2 regions of the Methylocystis echinoides genome follow, and region 2 is predicted to be linked to the other one. Evidence: riboswitches for the same ligand, from Rfam matches in the RefSeq annotation. Region 2 holds a riboswitch; the other holds the start of a gene.
What was found. A riboswitch is a leader RNA that binds a small molecule or an ion and turns the genes downstream of it on or off. The one in region 2 is predicted to bind fluoride.

Region 1: it holds a riboswitch for fluoride, as region 2 does, so the genes downstream of both, RVU70_RS19540 (MFS transporter) here and RVU70_RS07990 (MFS transporter) in region 2, are expected to answer to the same signal.

Annotation. Positions count from the first base shown of each region.
Region 1 covers NZ_CP156085.1:177,121-187,191, forward strand. The annotation lists gene eno (phosphopyruvate hydratase) at 1-1,066, opposite strand, end outside; gene RVU70_RS19525 (cation:proton antiporter) at 1,085-2,311, opposite strand; gene RVU70_RS19530 (HlyD family efflux transporter periplasmic adaptor subunit) at 2,616-3,845, opposite strand; gene RVU70_RS19535 (efflux transporter outer membrane subunit) at 3,847-5,400, opposite strand; gene RVU70_RS19540 (MFS transporter) at 5,432-7,123, opposite strand; fluoride riboswitch at 7,107-7,169, opposite strand; gene RVU70_RS19545 (cupin domain-containing protein) at 7,280-7,825, shown strand; gene RVU70_RS19550 (DUF3489 domain-containing protein) at 8,330-8,506, shown strand; partial or broken gene RVU70_RS19555 (cbb3-type cytochrome c oxidase subunit I) at 8,503-8,778, shown strand; gene RVU70_RS19560 (AI-2E family transporter) at 9,079-10,071, shown strand, end outside.
Region 2 covers NZ_CP156084.1:1,650,885-1,660,955, reverse strand. The annotation lists gene RVU70_RS08025 (NAD-dependent epimerase/dehydratase family protein) at 1-220, shown strand, start outside; gene RVU70_RS08020 (glycosyltransferase family 1 protein) at 217-1,647, shown strand; gene RVU70_RS08015 (hypothetical protein) at 1,816-2,346, shown strand; gene RVU70_RS08010 (outer membrane beta-barrel protein) at 2,517-3,434, shown strand; gene RVU70_RS08005 (adenosine kinase) at 3,580-4,581, shown strand; gene RVU70_RS08000 (FKBP-type peptidyl-prolyl cis-trans isomerase) at 4,600-5,043, shown strand; gene RVU70_RS07995 (cation:proton antiporter) at 5,152-6,369, shown strand; gene RVU70_RS07990 (MFS transporter) at 6,416-8,005, opposite strand; fluoride riboswitch at 8,092-8,154, opposite strand; gene RVU70_RS07985 (CoA ester lyase) at 8,209-9,252, opposite strand; gene RVU70_RS07980 (ankyrin repeat domain-containing protein) at 9,438-9,899, shown strand; gene RVU70_RS07975 (hypothetical protein) at 9,896-10,071, opposite strand, start outside.

The DNA of each region.
Region 1 (10,071 bases), on a different replicon from region 2:
CACGACACAGCGCGATGGCTTCAACGGTCTCGGTAACGGTGCCGATCTGATTCAACTTGATCAGCACCGCATTGGCGGCATGTTCCGCTATCCCGCGCGCGATGAAGGCGGGGTTGGTGACAAAAATGTCGTCGCCAACGATCTGGATCCGGTTCCCTTGGGAAGCTGTCTGCCGGCCGAACCCCGCCCAATCATTTTCATCGAGGCCGTCTTCGATTGAAACAATCGGATAGCTAGTGATCCAGCTCTCATAGAGCGCGATCATCTCGCCCGTGTCTTTCCGCCCCTGTCCTGATTTCGACAGGTCGTAGGCGCTCCCGTCCCAAAATGAACTCGCAGCAGGATCCAGCGCGATCGCGATGTCTTTGCCGGGCTCGTAGCCGGCGGCGCGAATGGCGTCGACTATCACCTCGCATGCCTGCTCGTTGCTTTCGAGATCTGGCGCGAACCCGCCTTCATCACCCACCGATGTCGAATAGCCTTTCGCGTTCAGGATCCGCGCAAGCGCGTGGAATGTCTCGGTTCCGAATCGAAGCGCTTCCGAGAAACTCTGCGCCCCTATCGGCAGGACCATGAATTCCTGGAAGTCCACCGAGTTCTGAGCGTGCTTGCCGCCATTGATGATATTCATCATGGGGACCGGAAGACGTCTGGCGCCGGCCCCGCCGAGGTAGGCATATAGCGGCAAGGCCGACGTTTGGGCGGCGGCGCGGGCGACAGCCATCGAAACGCCGAGGATCGCATTCGCGCCTAGCTTTGCTTTGTTTGGCGTCCCGTCGAGCTGCAGCATCCGCGAGTCGATTTCGGCCTGGTGTGTCGGATCCAGCCCTTTGATCTCAGGCGCGATCTGCTCATTGACGTTTTTAACCGCTTTCAGCACCCCTTTGCCGCCATAGCGCGCTTCGCCGTCCCGGAGTTCAACCGCTTCGTGTTCGCCTGTCGAGGCGCCCGATGGCACCGAAGCTGTCGCAACGACGCCGTTGTCAAGCGTCACGTTGACCCGCACCGTGGGATTGCCCCGTGAGTCCAGGATCTCTAGCGCACGCACCGCTTCAATTTTTGCCATCGGATGGCTCCTTTTCGATTAGGACCGCACTTCGGAATCTTCCAACGCCTTTTCGACCTCCGCCTCGTGAGCAGGCGTGTGCAAGGTCATTTCGTCCTTGGGCAGAAGATGGCGCGGCAGGTAGAACTTATTGGCGATGAGCGTTGGAAGCACCGCCGTGCCGATGATCGCGGCGACCAGGGTCGAATATTGCGCGTCATCGATGATCTTGTTGGAAAGACCAAAAAGCGCCGATATTGTTCCGAAGGTGAGCCCCGACGCCATGAGCAGGGTCGTGTACATGGCGTCCTTGTGCGGCGCGTTAAACACCCTCGCCACGGGGTAGACGCTCACGATCTTCGTGACCATCTCGACGAGAATAAGTGCGGCTACGCCAAAAGGCGCCAGGAGCACCGTCGGGATGGACACAAAATACCCAGCGCGGATGAAATAAAACGGCGTCAGCAATCCGATTGTTATCGCACGGAGGCGCTTGACCAGAGCCGCATCGCGGCCCACGCTCCCGGCAAGCGCCATTCCGATCAGATAGGCTGGAAGCACGGCCTCGCTGCCGGCCCACACTGCGAGCGCCCCGAGTCCCATGAGACAGAACAGCAGGAATTTGGACTCGAATTCAGAGGGCCTGCCGCCGAAAATCGCGTAAGCGCGCGGCGTGATCTTTGGCAGACCGACAAAGGCGCCGCCAAGGGCAACCGCGAAGAGCAAGGTCTTCCAGGTAAAGGGCGCGAAGACGAGGCCCAGCGTTATCACGGTTCCAAGATCGGTGATGAAACAGGCGGCCAGGATTGTCTTGCCGAATTCCACCCGGTTGAAGCCATATTCCATCATCACCGTATAAACGACGGCGACGGAAGTCGCCGCCAAGGCAATGCCCGCCAGAAGCGCGGCCGAGCTATCCCAACCAAGGAGATAGTGGGCGGCGGCCCAACACCCAATCGCGGGCAGCAGAAAGCTCGCGACACCGATGGCCGCCGCCTCCCGCCACTTCATCGTGAAGACATCCGGGTCCAGTTCCGCCCCGGCGAGGAACGTCAGGAATATCGCCCCGATCCCAGCGAAAGCCTTCACCCAGGGCTCTTGCACGCCGAAGACCGAATATTCGCCGAATGTCGCCAGCAATGAGCCGGCGATCATTCCGACGATGATCTCCACCAACGCGGTTGAGAGCCGGTATCTATGCGCGATCACGCTGGCGATAAGCGCCAGCGCGAATACAAATGCGACTTGTCCCCAAATTCCCGCCATATCCCTTCCTCCCTAGGTTATCCTTCGCGACGCCGCAGTTATTCGCCGAGCAACATTCCCGGCAATGACAAGCAGAAATTCGATGAGAGTGCGAAACGCTTTCGCGTCGATACGATTGACGATCTTCTTGCCGAGATACGACCCGCAGAGGAGCCCCATCGCAGAATTAGAGAAGACGATGATCCAAGAAAATGGTTATGCAGGAAGTGCACCGCCGCTTTTGCCCAATTTCTGGTCGCTACTGTCATTTCGGAACCCTTCCAGTAACTCTCACAAAGTTTGCCGCGGCCATGGCGGTCAGCCTTCAACGAACGCTCATTTCACGCCCTGCCGCACAGCTTTGATCCGTGTCCCCAGGGGCCCGGACGAGGTTTTTCTTGATGATATCATCGGCGCGAGTCTTTGCGTCCGCGAGGTCCTTGTCAAAAACGGTGGTCGAATATTCGCCGGTCGATGTTTTCACCACAGATCCGTTCATCGGCTTCGCTTCGGCGCTCACATTAATGGATGTAACCGTCGAGAGACCCGGTCGTAGCGGTGTTTTCTTAAGTTCCTCCGGGTCAATGGCGATACGCACCGGCACGCGCTGTACGATGCGGATGAAATTGCCGGTGGCGTTATCGGGCGGCAGTGTGGCGAAGACGCTGCCAGAGCCTGGCACGAGACCTTCGACGGCTCCGTGGAAGGTCGCGCTTGATCCATAGAGATCGACTTTGATGATCGCGGGCTGGCCGGGGCGAACCCGCTCCATGCGGTTTTCCCAGAGATTGGCCTCAACCCAGAGGTGGTCGAGGGGCACAATATTCATGATCTGGTCACCAGGCCGCACCCGCTGTCCGACCTGCACGCGCCGCTTGGCGACATAACCCGTGGCTGGCGCGCGAATGCTCTGGCGCAGGAACTCGATATAGGCGTCGTTGAAGCGCGCCTTGGCGAATTCAATATCCGGGTGTGTTGTTGGCGTCACGCCGCCGAGCCGCGACTCCATCGCTTGATATTCTGCGCGAGCTTCGCGTAGATCGGCTTCCTGCGCGGCGAGAGTATCCTGGGTATTCTGTAAGACCTGGCCGGAGGCTGCGCCGCTCGTCGCCGCCTGCTTGTAGCGTGCAAGATCATGGACCGTTCGTTCGCGAACCGCGGCGCGGGCCGTTATCTTCTGGCAGATCTGCCGGCGGTTAGCGAACAACGCTCCAACGTTACGCACCGCGCGCGCAAGTTCGGCTTCAGCCTGGCCGAGCGCGGCGCGAGCGCGTTGTTCGTCGAGCTGGATCAGTACGTCGCCATTCTTCACGAGCTGCGTTTCTTCGGCCAGGACCTTGGCGACGACGCCGGTCGCATCGGCCTGCACCGGAATGATATTGCCGCTCACAAACGCATTGTCGGTCGTCACCCAGTCGCGATCATAGGTCAGATAGCGGAAGGCGGCCGCCAACACGCCAACGACCACGCCAACCGCCAAAGCCTTGAGCAGGAAATTGCGGCGCGCGCGTATGCTTTTGCGGGAGCGCGGGGCACCCGTCTGTTCCACGGTCAAGTCAGCCTCCTCCCAGCGATTGCACGACGTCGACCACCGGCGTGATCGGATCGGTCTCTGGCGCCGGCCTCGGCTCATAGGCTTGCGGGCCGGCGTCATAGCCGCCACCGAGAGCCTGCATGAGATCCACCGTCGCGATGAGTCGGTCGCCTTCCATGCCGCGCTGGATAAAGACAGCGTCAAGCGTGTCGGCGTATAGCTGCACAAATTCCCGCCGGTCCTGCAGGCCGCCCTGGAGTCGGATGCGGGCAAGCTGGACCGCGGCGCGGCGCGCCTTGATGAAGCGTCCTTGCGACTCGTACTCGGCCTTGGCCCTCTTCAGGGTGGCGAGCGCATCTGCGACCTGCTGCGCGGCGGTGAGCAGCGTCTCATTGTAGGTATCGACCGCCTGGTCGTAATCGGCGCGCTGGGTTTCGAGATTGCCGGTGAGCTTGCCACCCTGAAAGATCGGCAGATGCAACCCCGGCGTGACGCTGTAGACCATGGCGCCGGGGTTGAAGAGGTAGCCGCCGAGCTTGGCGAATTGGGTGGAGGTGACGGAAGCTTCGAGCCCCGCCGAGACCGAGAGGTCAATCGAGGGTAGAAACAAGGCCTTTGCGGCATGAATGCGGTCCGCCCAGGCCTCGGCACGACGGAGCGCCGCCATAAGGTCCGGGCGGTGAGCGAGCAATTCGATTGGGAGTTCCCTCGGCAGAGCGGGCTGTGCGGGCGAGACGGTCTGCCGGCGGACGAAGAGACCGCGCGCCACGTCGGGCCCCTCCCCCATGAGGCGCGCCAGCGCGTTTTCCTGTATCTCGATCGCCGCCGTCAGCGAGGCCTCGCGGCGAACGGCCGACTCTTCATTGCTCCGGGCAATCTGGACAACGTCGAGGATTTCGATGCCCGTTTGGTAGCGCGTTTCAGCGAGCTGGCGGAGTTCACGGCGCATGCCGGTCAGCTCTTTGGCAAGTTTGAGCTGTTCGCCCAGAATATAGCCGCGAAGATAGGCGCGCGCGACGCTCGTTGTCAGCAGTAAGCGAGTTTGTTCAAGCTCTCCCGCCTGCGCCAGCGCGTCGCCGATGGCGGCGTCGAGCAAGGCGCGGTTCTTGCCCCAAAAGTCCAGTTCCCATTTGGCGGAAATCGGGTTGAGGAAGGCGGCAGATTTATGTTTTCCTCCCTGCAGCGGATTGAGCCCGGCGGCGACGCCGCGCTCGGCGTAACGATACTGTTTGTAGGAGAGATCGGCCTCGACATAGGGCGTCAGGCGCGAGCCTGCGATGTCGACGGCCGCCTCGGCGTCTTTCAGGGTGTCGGCGGCCTTCCTCAAGCCCTGATTGTCCAGCAGCGCCTTTTCCATGACGCCGTCGAGGTCGGCGCAGCGGAAGGATTTCCACCATTGTTGACTTGGCCAACCGTTTTCCGCGCTGACGCTCTTCACACCGGAAGCCGCGATTGTTCGCCTCATTGGCGGCGGCTCCATGAATTCCGCGCGTTGCTCCTGCGCTGTGGGCATGCAGCCCCCCAACGACGCGACCGCCGCTGCGACAGGGATGGATCTCTGCAAGCGGCGGATCACGCGTGGAGTTCCGTTGAATTCAGCCAAAGCATCAGGGCTCTTCCATGAGTTCTTCAGCGCGGAGGAGCTTCAAGCTTGGCTTCGGCGCGGGCTTCTTGGGCTTTGCCAACCAAACAAAAATCGCAAGGCCAAAGAAGGCGAGCGCCCCTGTGAGGAAAGCGTCGTTGAGTCCCATCAGCAGCGCTTGCTGGCGAATGAGGCGAGAAACCTGCGCCCGCGCGACGGATTCGCTCATGCCCAGCCCTTGCAGCTTGTCCAAAAGCTGCGGGAGAAGGTCGAGCGAGGGGAAACGCCGACCGCCAAGTTGGTCGGCGAGGTCCAGTTGGTGGAAGGGCGTTCGGCGGAACTGCATGACCCCTTGCAGAGTGATGCCATAGGCGCCGGCGGCTGTGCGCAACATCGCAAGCTCCTCTGCGGCGCGGATCAGCTGCGAGCCCGCAAGACCTTGGACGGCGATGGCGGCGGGAGGCGCGAAAAACGTCGCCAGGAAGAAGCCGAAGAAAGTCATCGGCACAGTGATCTGGTCGAACGACGCGGGCTTATCGAACAGGCCCAGCCAGGTCATGGTCACCGAGAAGCCGAGAAAATTCAGGCTGGCGAAAAGGCGCAAATCAATGTGCCGGACGAGCAGGTGCACGACCGCGACGAGAGGCACAGCGAGCAGGGCCATGGTAAGATAGACAACACCTGCGCCTGACGAGGTGTAGCCCAGCAGTAACTGAAGCTGTCCGACAAAGACCGACAGCATGCCCTGAATGAAGAGGAAGCCGACGACGGAGCAAAAAGTCGCGACGGCGTAGTTGCGATGAGCGAAGAGGCGAATGTCCAGAACCGGGCGCCGCTCACCCAGCTCCCAGATGATGAATGTCGGGAGAGCGATGACGACGGCGATCAGGACGATTGTCAGAAAAGTTGACCCGAGCCAGTCGAAGTCATTGCCCTGATTGAATATTGTCTGAATCCCGACCAGGGTGAAGGCGATCAACAACACGCCGACGGTGTCGAAACGCGTGATGCGCCGGCTGTAAGGGCGGCCATAAAGCAGAGCGCCAATAACTCCGGCAATGAGCAAGCCAAAGACCACATTTGAATAAAAAAGCATCCGCCAGTTGAAATACTCCGCCCAGAAGCCGCCCATGAAGACGCCAAGGGTAAAAGGCGCCATGCTGAGCACGCCCCACCAGGCGACCCCGTAGGTGCGGAATTTCTCGGGGAGTTCATTTAGGACGAGGCCCTGGCCGATGGGGAGAAGCACCCCGCCTGCAAGCCCCAACAGGAAGCGCGCCGGCACGAAGAACCAAATGGTTTCGCTCCAGGCGCAAGCGAGGGAAAAAACCGCATAGGCGATAAATGCAGCGACATAAACCCGGTAGTCTCCGTACCGTGCCGACAGCCAGCGGGCGAAGGGCAGGCCGAGCACGATCCCCATCATGTGGTCGGTCGTCGCCCACGTGCCAAAACTGGGCGTGACGCCCTGGAGGCTGCCGGCCGCGTAGGGGGCGAGCACCGTGTAGCCGGGGACATTTGAGAGGGCGATGATGTTGCCGCCAGCGATCGCCACATTGAAAAGGACAAACCGCCAACCGGTTAGCCGGTCTTCCTCAACGGCTGTCATGTTCCCGCCCAATCCGAGCGAGAGCAGTGCCATTTCAGGCGTAATCGGAGGGGAAACAGGGGCTTGTTCAAAGCGGACTCCTAGCGTGCATGCGCAAGCAGGAGTCATCAGCCCCAAGGGCGGTTACAAGGCGAACTCCATCGCCTTCACCGATTTATAAGCCGCAGGGAAGTATTCTTGTCAACATCCGTTAGGTCGGCGTCAGTTGCGGTTTGGATGCTCGTCAGCTCAGGCAAACGGCGCTCCGACGGCGTAGACGACCGCATGCGCAAGCCGGCTCTAGAAATAAAGTGCGACGCCCGAGCTCTTGCTGCTGCCGGGCGGGTCGGCGCATCGACTATTGCCGCGCCGTCGGCCGTGTTGGAAGCGATCTTAAGCGACACCAACCGAAATGGAACGCCAAAGGACGAGCCGGGGGCGACGGAGCTGATCTGCGGCGCCTTCGTCATGCGAGCGCCTCCGCTCAACCCGCAGTTGGGCGCCCTGCCGCCCGCGTTCAAAGTCCAGGCGGGAGGGGCCGGGGCCAAGCCCGGCGCTCGCCGGCGCCGCGCGGCGATGCTGGCGGCGGAGTGCGGGCGGCGTTCCCGCAATGGCTTTACCGCTCAGCGGCTTTTGGAAGTGCTCTGCGCCGAGGCGATTCGTTCATTTCAGCAAAGCCAGCGCGCGCGAGACGCCGGCTGGTTTCGAGGGCTGGCGGACCCAAAGATATCAGAGGCGGTGCGGCACGTGCACGCCGATCCCGGCGCAGAGTGGAGCGTGGAGGCGCTGGCGGCGCGGGTTGCGTTGTCTCCCTCCCGCTTCGCCGAATAACGCGCCACTCCAACACTCCGGCTCCCGCCCGCTCCGATCGCGGGCTTCAGCCTGTAGAAGGTGGCGATCCTCGCCATCTCCGGCTGAAGGAGCCCACAATGACCCAGCTTTCCAATACCCAGCTGATCATCCTCTCGAAAGCAGCTGAACATCCCGAGCGCATCGCACTGCCGCTGCCCGCGCGCCTCAAGGGCGGCGCCGTAAAGATCGTCGTCGGCAGCCTCATCAAGAGGGGGCCGCTCGAAGAGATCGACGCCAAGGTTTGCGCCAGCGAAACCGCCTGGCGCGAAACCGGCAATGGGCACGGCGTCACGCTGGCGATCACCGACGCGGGGCTCGCCGCGATCGGCTTGGAATCCCAGACGGCGAAGAAGCCGAAGATCGCCCAAGGGCGCGAAGAAGGCGAAGACAGCTACGAGCGCCGCGCCGTCCCCCAAAGCCACGCCCAAAGCGCCCCGTGTCCCCACGGAACGGACGCCGCGCGAAGGCACGAAACAGGCGACCATGATCGCCATACTCCAGCGCAAGACTGGTGCGACCATCGCCGAGATCGCCGAGGCGACCGGCTGGCAGCAGCACACAGTCCGAGGCGCCTTCGCTGGGGCTCTGAAGAAAAAGCTCGGGCTCACCATCGTCTCGGAGAAAGTCGACGGGCGCGGGCGGGTCTACAAAATTTGGTAGGTAAATTGCCGATCTTCGCCTGGTCCATGCTCGTCTTCGCGGGCATGATCGTCTTTCCGGCCGTCATTCTCGCGACGCTGCTGCTTGAAATCGAACGCGCTTTCGGCTGGCCCTTCTTTACCGCGGCGCGCGGCGGCGATCCGCTGCTGTGGCAACATCTCTTCTGGTTTTTCGGTCATCCGGAGGTCTACATCATCTTCCTGCCGGCGGCGGGGCTCGTTTCCATGATCGCCCCGACTATGGCGCAGCGGCCGCTTCTCGCCTACAGGCTCACGGACGAGGTCTACCGTGCGATTGCGCCGGCGCTGACCGCTGCTGGCGTAGACATGCCATTTCCAACTTACCAGATTCTTTTCCACGATCAGACGGAGGAAGCGGACGGAGACCGGAAGCTGCAACGCGAGGGCTGGCCGCCGTCCGTTGGGAGCCCAATGTCGTCTCAGCGCAAGCGCGCGAAGGCCCCGCCCTCCGAAAATGGGCCCCAGGCGCGACAGTGGGCGCCGTGATCATATGCTGCAGGCGACGACGGAGAAGACAGGATGGTTGATTCGCATCAGGCCGCGCAGACGCGGTTGCTGGCGATTATCGCGTTCCTGCTCGTCGGCTTCGCACTTCGCCAGACCTATGCCGTCACAATGCCGCTCGCCGCCGCGGCTGTTGTGATCGCCGCAGTATGGCCGGTAAAACCATGGCTCGAACGATACTTCCCACCAACGCTCAGCAACCTCGGAACGGTTCTTGTCCTGTTCGCCGTCCTCGCCGCCTTCGCTGGCGCGATTTCCTTTTCTGTGGCTCGAGTCGCGCAGGCGTTCACGGAAAACTCCGACAAGCTCCAACAGCTTTACCAAAGCCTTTCGGACTGGGTCCGAAGCTGGGGCGGCTCGATCGGCAGCGCCGGAAATTTCAGCCGTGTGATAGGCATGGCGGAAAAGGCGCTTGGGAGCGCCTATAACATAATCGTCTATATCGGCATCATCGGGATATTGGTGGTCTTCGGTCTTCCCGAGGTTGGAAGGATTCGTCACAAGATCGATCGGCAGACCGATGGGAAACGGAGTCGCGAGCTTGTCGACGCCGCTGAACTGATTGCCGTGAAGGTTCGCCAGTATCTCTGGGTCACAACGATCACAAGCGCAATTACGGGGGCCGCGACTCTGGTCCTGTCCCTCGTGCTGGGGCTCGATCTTGCTCTCGTGTGGGCGCTTCTCAACTTCCTGCTCAATTACATCCCGATCGTGGGAAATTTTGTCGGAATCGTCCCGCCAACGCTCTATGCGGTGATCCAGTTCGGCGGCTGGGCGATGCCAGCGGTCGTGTTTGGGGGATTTTCGCTCGTCCAGATCGTCATCAGCAATTTCGTCGCGCCAACCCTTCAGGGAAAGAGTCTCTCCCTGACGCCCATGGCCGTAATATTGGCGCTCTCGGTATGGAGCTGGATATGGGGCGTCGCCGGGGCGCTGATCGCGGTGCCCCTGACATCGGCGGCGGTCGTTCTTTGCAACCACTTTCCAAGCGTCCAGTGGATCGCGGCCCTCCTGGAGGACAAGGACGACCAGAGCCCTGAT
Region 2 (10,071 bases):
TCTGGAGATGCTGCGCCTGATGGCGCGGCGGCCCTTCGAGGTCGAGGTCGATCCTGCGCTGCTGCGCCCCTCGTCGACGGACATCGCCCGCGTCGCCTGCGACGCCTCGCGCCTCGCCGCCGCCACCGGCTGGCGACCGAACTACGCCATCGAACAGACTTTGGGCGCCCTTCTCGACGAATGGCGCGCCGAATTCGCACGGCCGGGGACGCCTTCGTGAACGATCCCGGCGCTACGCCCGAAGACGACAGGCGCGCGCGCATCCGGCTGCTCGAATTCCAGCTCGAGCATTTGCGCCGCGAGGCCCTGCATCTCACCCATGAACGGCAGCGGCTGATCTACTCGGTCGCCGGCCGCCTCTATGATGTCCTGCTGCCGATCGAACGCAAGATCGCCCAAGCGGGCGCGCGGTTCCTCGCGCCGTTTCGAAAGAAGCAGCCGCAGGCCGCCGCCCCCGCAGCCCCGGCCCCGGCGTCGACCCCCGTCGCCGCAACGGCCCCGCGGCCGGCGCGCCGCCTGCTGCTCGACGTCACCACCACGGCGAAATTCGACGGCGGGACGGGAATTCAGCGCGTCGTCAAGGAAGTGGCCCGGGCCTGCCATAGCGGAGGCGGGTTCGACATTCCCGCCCGCGCCGTGCGCTGCGAGGGCGGCCGCCTCTATTCGGCGAACGCCTTCACGGCCAAGCTCGGCGGCGCCGAGACCGGACCCGACGTCGAAATCGCGATCGAACCCGGCGACCGTCTCCTCACCCTCGCCGACAGCTGGAACGCCTTCGACGAGCTTGCGCCCATCTTCGACCGAATACGGGGCGAGGGCGGCGAAATCGTCACCTGCATCTTCGACCTCATCCCGGAATTGCACCCTTACGCCTGTCACGAGGTGACGCCGCCGCGCTATCGAGCCTGGCTGCGCCGCGCGCTTGTCGAAAGCGACGCCTTCCTCGCGATTTCGCGCACCGTCGCGGAGGAGCTTGCGGCTTTCGTCGCCGAGAAGCGGCTGCCGCATCGCCCGGGGCTCAAGATCGGCTGGTTCCAGTGCGGCGCCGATCTCGCCGCGCCTTCAGCCGAGAACCCGCGTCCCAAGATCGCTCAGGCCGTCTCCGGCGAGACGCCGGTGTTTCTGATGGTCGGCACGATCGAGCCGCGCAAGGGCCACCGGGTCGCGCTCAAAGCTTTCGAGGCGCTGTGGGCGCGGGGCGTCGAGGCGCGGCTCGTCATCGTCGGCCGGCGCGGATGGCTGGAGGAGGCGGTCGTCGCCGAGATTCTGGGCCACCCCGAGCGGGGCCGCCGGCTGTTCTGGTTCGACGACGTCGGCGACGGAGAGCTCTCCTACCTTTACGACCACAGCCGCGCGCTGATCCTGCCTTCCTATGCGGAGGGCTTCGGCCTGCCGATCGTGGAGGCGGCGCTGCGCGGACGCGCGGTCATCTGCAGCGACATCCCGGTGTTTCGCGAGGTGGGGCGCGACGGCGCGCTGTATTTTCGGGTCAACGACCCGATGGCGCTCGCGGCGGCGATCGAAGACTTTCTCTCCGGCGCGCGGCGGGCCGATCCGGCGCAGGCGCTCAGGGTTTCCTGGGCGGAAGCGGCCCGCAAAATCGTCGAGACCATCGCCCGCGACGACTGGCTGACGCGGCTCGCCTGAGCGGCGGCCTTCCCCGCAGCCGACAACGAGCCGTTTCCGCCCCGCGCCAAAGCATGTTAGAGAGGCGACAATCGGTCGCGCTTTCCGGGCGCTCTATCCCGGAGGCTGCGGCTTTTCGCTTGTTTTGCGGCCGCCGACGGCGGGCCGGCACCAGAGGACGCTCTCGAAATGGCGCTCAATATCCCGCTCGTAAAAGATCAGACGGCCCAGACGGTCTTCAAGATGCTCAATCTCGAGGCGTCGCAACTGTCGCTGCCGGAGTCGCAGCAACTCATGAAAGGGGCGCTCGCGGCCTATGTCGTGCTGCAGACGGGGGCGCAGTTTTTCTCGCACTCCCTTCTCGCCAGCATCTTCTACGGCGTCGCCACCGCGGCCGTTCTCTATGGCGCGACCTTCTATCTCCTGCGCTACCTCAAGCAGGAGGAAAAATTCGTCAAGACGCTCACCGCAATGGCGATCATGGGCGCCATCGCTGCGCTCGCCTACATCATCCTGCACGTCATCGTCGGCGTCGCCCTGCCGCCGCCGCTGCCGACCGATCGTCTGGCCCGCTTCCTGCTGTTTCCGATCATCGTCTGGATCGTGTTCATGTACGCCTTCCTGCTGCGCCATGTGTCGCTGCGGCCGATTCCGGCCTTCGTGACGGCGTCGCTCTATGTGCTGGCGATTGAGATCGTGCTCTCGGCGGTGAAGTTCTAAAGAACGAAATCACCCGATCGGACTTGAACTTAGCCGGCGTCCGAGAGCGGGCGTCGGCGACGAACGCTAACCATTTCAGCATGTTAAGCGCGCATTAAGCATAATCGCTCATTCTTCCTTCATCGCCGCGCCACGTGGCCGCGCGAGCCGGCGTCAGCAAGGAAGAGACCATGTTCCCCCAGTTTTTGCGCGCCCGCGCGACGCTCCTCGCCGCGCTCCTCAGCGTCTTCGCGCCCGAAAGCCAGGCCGCCGATCTCTTCGCCCTCCCCGAGGCGCCGGAGCTGCCGGAGGAGCCGGTCGAATGGGGCTCGAACTGGTATCTGCGCGGCGACGTCGGCATCCAGCAGGTTCATGTTCCCTCGCTTTCCGCCTATTTCGCGCCGCTCGCCAATCAGACCCTTGTCTCGGGCGGTCTCGGCGGCGGCTATCAATTCAACGACTGGCTGCGCGCCGACGTCACCATCGACCGCAGCGTCTTCCGCAAGGCCGCTGTGACCGGCCAATACTGGTGCCCCTATCAGATGGTTGGCCTCAACAATCTGGTGAGCGGAGCTGCCGTCGGCGTCCTTGCCAATCCAAACGACACCTGTTCGCAATACAGCCAGGCCACCCTCAGCCGCACGAGCGTTCTCGCCAACGCTTATCTGGACCTCGGCCATTTCTGGGGCTTCACGCCCTATGTCGGCGCCGGCGTCGGCATGACCTATGGCTCCGCCTCGTCGAGCGTGGGCTATTTCAGAAACGCCGACGGAGGTCTGTGGGGGCCGGACCTCACCCTCCCAGCGGGCTACCCTGCCGTTTGGCTCTACCCGAATGGCGGGTCCTACCCCATCCAGCTTCCCTTCAACCTGACGAACTGGAACACCTGGGAGACCAGAACCTCCTGGCAGTTCGCCTGGAACGTCATGGCCGGCGTGAGCTACGACGTCACCCAGAATTTCAAGGTCGACGTCGGCTACCGCTACCTCAACGCCGGGAAATATACGGGCCTTCCGGCCTATACGCCCCAGGGCGTCTATGTCCCCCCCATGACCAGGGACATCACGTCGCAGGAAGTGCGGGTGGGGTTCCGTGTGACGACGAACTGACGCCTGCAGCCCGGGAAGCGTTCGAGGAGGCGCGGCCAGCGGCGCCTCTGTTTATTTGTGGGGAGGGATGTTAGGAAGCCCGCGCTTCATTTTTTTGGCCGTTCGACCGATTGCGGCGCGGCTTCCAGCGCGGGTGTGTTTTCTCATGTCAGCTTCCCTCGACGTCCTCGGCATTGGCAACGCCATCGTCGACACGATTTCCCGCGCCGAGGACGACCTCCTTGTCTCCGCCGGGCTCATCAAGGGCTCCATGGCGCTCGTGGACGAGGCGCGCGCGGACCAGCTCTATGAACTGATGGGGCCGACGACGGTTATCTCCGGCGGCTCGGCGGCGAATACGATGGCGGGGATCGCCAGCCTCGGCGGGCGCGCCGGCTTTGTCGGCAAAGTCAAGGCGGACGCGGCGGGCCAGGAATTCACCCATGACATTCGCAAGGCGGGCGTCGCCTTCGACACGCCGCCGGCGACGGACGGCGCGGCCACGGCGCGCTGCCTGATCTTCGTGACGCCCGACGGCCAGCGCACCATGAACACCTTCCTCGGCGCCTGTCAGGCGCTGGGGCCCGACGACATCGACGAAAAGGCGGTCGCCGCGGCAAGCGTCCTCTACATGGAGGGCTATCTCTGGGATCCGCCGGGGGCCAAGGAAGCGTTTCTGCGCGCGGCGAAGGTCTCGCGCGCCAATGGGCGCAAGGTGGCGCTGACTCTTTCCGACTCATTCTGCGTCGGCCGCTATAGGGCCGAGTTTCTGTCGCTCGTCCGGGAGCGCGTGGTCGACATTCTCTTCGCCAATGAGAGCGAATTGCACGCGCTTTACGAAACCGCCGATTTCGACACGGCCGTCGCGGCGCTGGGCGCCGAACCGGGGCTGCTCGGCGTGGTGACGCGCTCCGAGAAAGGCTGCGTCGTCGCCAATGGCGACAGGCTCATCGCGGCGCCGGCCTATCCGGTCGATGAAGTCGTCGACACGACCGGCGCCGGCGATCTTTTCGCCGCAGGGTTCCTCACCGGCTACGCGAGGGGGCTGCCGCATCAGACGAGCGCCGCGCTCGGGGCGATGGCGGCGGCGGAAATCATCTCTCATGTCGGCGCGCGGCCGCAGAAAAATCTGCTGCAGCTCGCCCGCGACAACGGCATTTTCGCCTGAATGAACGGGAGGAAGAATATGCGCATGGTCAAAAAGACGTTCGCCGCCGCTCTTGTCGCCGCCGCCGCGGGCCTCGCCCTCGCGCCGACGGCGCTGCGCGCCGAGCCCGAAACGACGCTGACCGCGGACGGTCTGAAATATATCGACGTAAAGCCGGGCTCCGGCGCTTCGCCGAAAGTCGGCCAGACGGTCACCGTGCATTACACCGGCTGGCTCTATGTGAACGGCGCGAAGGGCAAGAAATTCGACAGTTCCCGCGACCGCGGCGAGCCCTTCGAATTCCCGCTCGGCATGGGCCAGGTCATCAAGGGCTGGGACGAAGGCGTCGAGACCATGAAAGTCGGCGGCAAGCGCACACTCATCATTCCCCCCGAGCTCGGCTATGGCGCCCGCGCCATGGGCAACGCCATCCCCGCCAACTCCTGGCTCATTTTCGACGTCGAACTGCTCGGCGTGAAGTAAGCGCCACGGCTGGTCGCGCGCCCTTCCCTCCCCCGCGCGGGAAGGGCCGGGGCGGGCGAAGGCCGCGGCGGACGACGTCCGCTAGACCCGGCAAGGAGCACACCCGCCATGACTTCGATCTGGGCGCAGGCGGCGTTTGTTTTCGGGCTCGCGCTCCTCGCGGGCCTGATCGCGCATCGCTTTCGCCTGTCGACGGCGCTCGTCGAGATTAGTGTCGGACTTTGCGCGCAGGCCCTTCTCGGCCTCATCGGCTATGAATGGATTTTCGCCGTTCAGGAGCCCTGGGTGAAGACGCTGGCGGGCGTCGGCGCGATTCTCCTGACCTTTCTCGCCGGCGCGGAGCTCGATCCGGACGTCTTCAGACGCAAATGGAAGGAGGCGGCCGCCATCGGCGGCGCGAGCTTCCTCGTCCCTTCCGTCGCCTGCTTCGCGGCGGCGCATTTTCTGCTCGGCTGGGACTCGTCGCCCGCTTTGCTCGCCGGGATCGCGCTCGCCGCCACGTCCGTCGCCGTCGTCTACACTGTGATGATGGAATATGGCTTCAACCGCACGGATTATGGCAAGACGATTCTCGCCGCCTGTTTCATCACCGATCTCGGCACGGTGGTGACGCTCGGCCTCGTCTTTGCGCCCTTCACCTGGAAGACGTTGCTGTTCGTCGCCGCTCTGGCGGGGGCCTTTATCTGTCTGCCGAAAATCACGCCCATCGCTTTCGCGCGATTCGGCGGCCGACCCTCCGAGTTCGAAGCAAAATTCCTGCTTTTCGCGCTGTTAGGCCTCGGGGCGCTGGCGACATGGGCGGGGAGCGAAGCGGTGCTGCCGGCCTATCTCATCGGCATGGCGCTCGCCGGCAGCGTCGGCCGCGACAGCGCCCTCATCCGACGCTTGCGGACCATCACGATCGGCCTGCTGACGCCTTTCTATTTCATTCGCGCCGGCTATTTCGTGTCGCTGCCCGCCGTGATCGCCGCGCCGGTCGGCGTGGTGATCTTTCTTGCCGTGGAGATCGGCGGCAAGGTCGCAAGCGTCTATCCGGTGGCGCGGCGCTTCGACGCGCCGCATAAGGATGCGATGTATACGACGCTGCTCATGGCGTCGGGCCTCACCTTCGGGACAATTTCGGCGCTGTTCGGGCTCTCCAACAACATCATCGACCAGGCGCAATATTCGACCCTCGTCGCCGCCATCATCGGCACCGCGGTCGTTCCCACGCTCATCGCCAACCGCTATTTCCTGCCCCGTCACCTGCTGCCGCGAGACGACGGCGCCGTGGCGCGGGAAGAACAGGTCGAGAAGGCGCTCGAGACCTCCGACGTGCGGTCGTGACGCGCGCGCGCGCGGCGCACGGCGAGAGGGAAAGCAGCGCCGCGATTCACGGCTGCTCCATCAACTCCTCGGCTTGGAGCTCGGTGAGGGTGGGCTTTTTCGCAGGCTTGTCGAGATGCGCGGGCCGCGCGAGCCAGATGATGGCGGCAAGGCAGACGAAAATGAAGGCGCCGAAATAGAAGGCGTCATCGAGGGCGAGCAGCAGCGACTGCTGCCGCATCAACCGCGAAACCTGCAGCCGCGACACCGCTTCGCTCATGCCGAGATCCTGCAGCTTGCTCATGAGCGCGCCCAGAACGTCGAGCGACGGGAAACGGCGGCCGCCCAACTGATCCGCCATGCCCAGCTGATGAAAGGGCGCGCGACGAAATTGCACGACGGCCTGCGAGGTGATGCCATAGGCGCCGAAAGCCGTGCGCAGCATGGCGAGCTCCTCCGCCGCGCGAATGAGCTTTTTGCCGGGGAGCCCCTGCACGGCGATCGCGGCGGGCGGCGCGAAGAAGGTGGCGAGGAAAAAGCCGAAGAACAGCATCGGCGCCGTGATCTGGTCGAAGGAGGCGACCTTGTCATATTCGCCGAGCCAGGTCAGCGTCACCGCGAAGCCGATGAAATTGAGGCTCGCGAGATAGCGCAGCTCGATGTGCTTCGTGAGCAGGTGCACGACCGAGACGACGGGCGCGGCGAAGACGGCCATGGTGAGATAGACGAGGCCGGCCAGCGAGGAGGTATAGCCGAGCAGCGTCTGCAATTGCCCGACGAAGACCGACAATGTGCCCTGAATGACGAGAAAGCCGGCGACTGAGCAGAAGGTCGCGACCGCGTAATTGCGGTGGCGAAACAGCCTGACGTCGAGCGCCGGATTGCGCTCGCCGAGCTCCCACAGAATGAAGGCCGGAAAGGCGACGACCACGACGACCATGACCGCGCCGAGAACGGCCGAGCCGAACCAGTCGAAGTCGTTGCCCTGATTGAGAATGGTCTGCACGCCGACGAGGGTGACGGCGATCAGCGCAAAGCCGACCGCGTCGAAGCGCACGATTCTGCGCTTGACAGGGCGGCCGTAGAACAGCGCGAAAACCAGACCGGCGATGGGCAAGCCCAGAATGATGTTCGAGTAAAACAGCATCCGCCAGTCGACATACTCCGCCCAGAAACCGCCCATGAAGACGCCCAGCGTGAAGGGCGCCATGCTGAGCACGCCCCACCAGGCGACCCCGTAAACGCGATATTTCTCGGGAAGCTCGGTCAAGACGAGCGTCTGCCCGAGCGGCAGGATGATCCCGCCCGCCAGCCCGAGCAGGAAGCGCATCGGCACGAAGAACCAGATGGTTTCGCTCGTGGCGCAGGCGAAGGAAAAGACCGCATAGGCGACGAAGGCCCAGCAGTAGACCCGGTAGTCGCCATAGCGCCCCGCGAGCCAGCGCGCGAGCGGCAGGCCCAGGACGACGCCCATCATGTGGTCGGTGGTGCCCCAGGTGCCGAAGCTCGGATTGACGCCCTGCAGGCTCCCGGCCGCATAGGGCACGAGCACCGTGTAACCCGGCACATTCGAAAGGGCGATGACGTTGCCGACGGCGACGGCGACGTTGAACAGCAGGAAGCGCCAGCCCGTGAGCTTCTCGTCGACGGTAAGCATCAGGGGCCCCTCCGGCGCCCGGCGGCGGAGAGGCGGATCGTATTTGCGTTGATTGGGTTTTGCACGACAGACTCCGACTGGCGGCTGGCCAAACAGGAGTCATCGGCCCCGAGGGCGGTTACAAGGCGAACCCCATCGCCTGCCGCGAGTTTAGCGCCGCAAGGCGGGGGCCTGTCAACCGGCGCCTCGGCGCTCAGCCGAAATTACAAGCCGTAGATCTTGGCGAAATCGGCGTCCTTGGCGGCGACCTGCTTGGCGAGGTCGACGACGACCTTGCACTGCTTCCAGGTGGCGTCGTCCTGCATGCGGCCGTCGATCATCACCGCGCCGGTGCCGTCGGGCATGGCGTCGAGCACGCGCTTGGCGAAAGCGACTTCCTTCGGATCGGGCGAGAAGACGCGCTTGGCGATGTCGATCTGCGTCGGATGCAGCGACCAGGCGCCCGCGCAGCCGAGCAGGAAGGCGTTGCGGAACTGGGCCTCGCAGGCCGGCGCGTCGGAGAAATCGCCGAAGGGGCCGTAGAAGGCCTTGATGCCGGCGGAGGCGCAGGCGTCGACCATTTTGGCGATGGTGTAGTGCCACAGATCCTGCTGGAAGCTCGCCCGCAGGCCCGCGCCCGGATCGGCGTCGGCGATCACCTTATATTCCGGGTGGCCGCCGCCGACGCGCGTGGTCTTCATGGCGCGCGAGGCCGCGAGATCGGCCGGGCCGAGGCTGATGCCATGCATGCGCGGCGAGGCCGCGGCGATGGCGTCGACGTTCTTCACGCCCTCCGCCGTCTCCAGAATGGCGTGGATCAGAATGGGCTTCTGGACGCTGTTTCTCGCTTCGAGCTGGGCCAGAAGCTGGTCGAGATAGGCGATGTCCCAGGGACCTTCGACCTTGGGGAGCATGACGACGTCGAGCTTGTCGCCGACGGCGCCGACGATCTCGATCATGTCGTCGAGCGCCCAGGGGCTGTTCAAGGCGTTCATGCGGGTCCACAGGCCCGTGGAGCCGAAATCCGTGGACTTGGCCATGTCGATGAAGCCGGCGCGCGCGGCTTCCTTGGCGTCGGCGGGGATGGCGTCCTCGAGATTGCCGAGCACCACGTCGACCTGCTTGGCGATGTCCGGAACCTTCGCCCGCATTTTCTCGACATGCGGCGGCACGAAATGGATCATCCGCTCGACCTTGACCGGAAGCTCGCGATAGGGCGACGGCGCGCCAATGGCCAGCGGACGATAGAACTGATTGGGCAGTTTCATGCGGGAGAGCTCCGGATCGCGCGTTCCTTGGGGGACGAAAAACGGCCGACGGGCCATGAGGACGCGTTTCAAATGACGCGTCGAGCTAGCGCAGACCGGCCCGAATGGCAATGGCGGGGGCGACTGGCCCCGACTTCGCATCTCTCGAGCCGATCCGGCCAACCAGACAAGACGAAAGCGACATCATGCCGAGCGACGCGCTGCGCGACTTTCTCACCGAACACGGCTTCGGGCCGGACGAGGTCAATGGCCGCAACGGCGACGGCGCGACGCCGCTGATGGTCGCGGCGCGGCGCGCGACGGCGGCGCTGGCGCAGGAGCTCCTCGACGCGGGCGCCGATCTCGACGCCGAGAACGCAGACGGCAATCAGGCGCTGTGGCTCGCCTGCGTCACCGAAAACATCGAGACCATCGAGCTGCTCATCGCCGCCGGGATCGACGTGCAGCATGTCAACGCCACGGGCGCGACGCCGCTGATGTTCGCCGCCTCTTCGGGCCGGGCGCGCGCGGTCGCGCGGCTCTTGGCGGCGGGGGCCGACCCGCTGTTCGAGACCGGGCTCGGCCTGACCGCCCTCGACATGGCGTCGACCTTCGAATGCCTCAGCCTGATGCGCGCAGCGGCCAAGCGCCCGGCCGCGGGGGGCTAGGGGCAAGCGGTCTTCACGATGATTCCGTCGCGATGCAGGTAATATTCGACGCAGCTGCGGTCGTTGACCAGCACCGGCCGCTTGCCGATTTCGGCGGCCTTGAGAAAGTCGAGGACGGTCGTATGCCCCTTGCCGTCCCAGTCCATCTCCTCCCAGCCATAGCCCGCCCGCC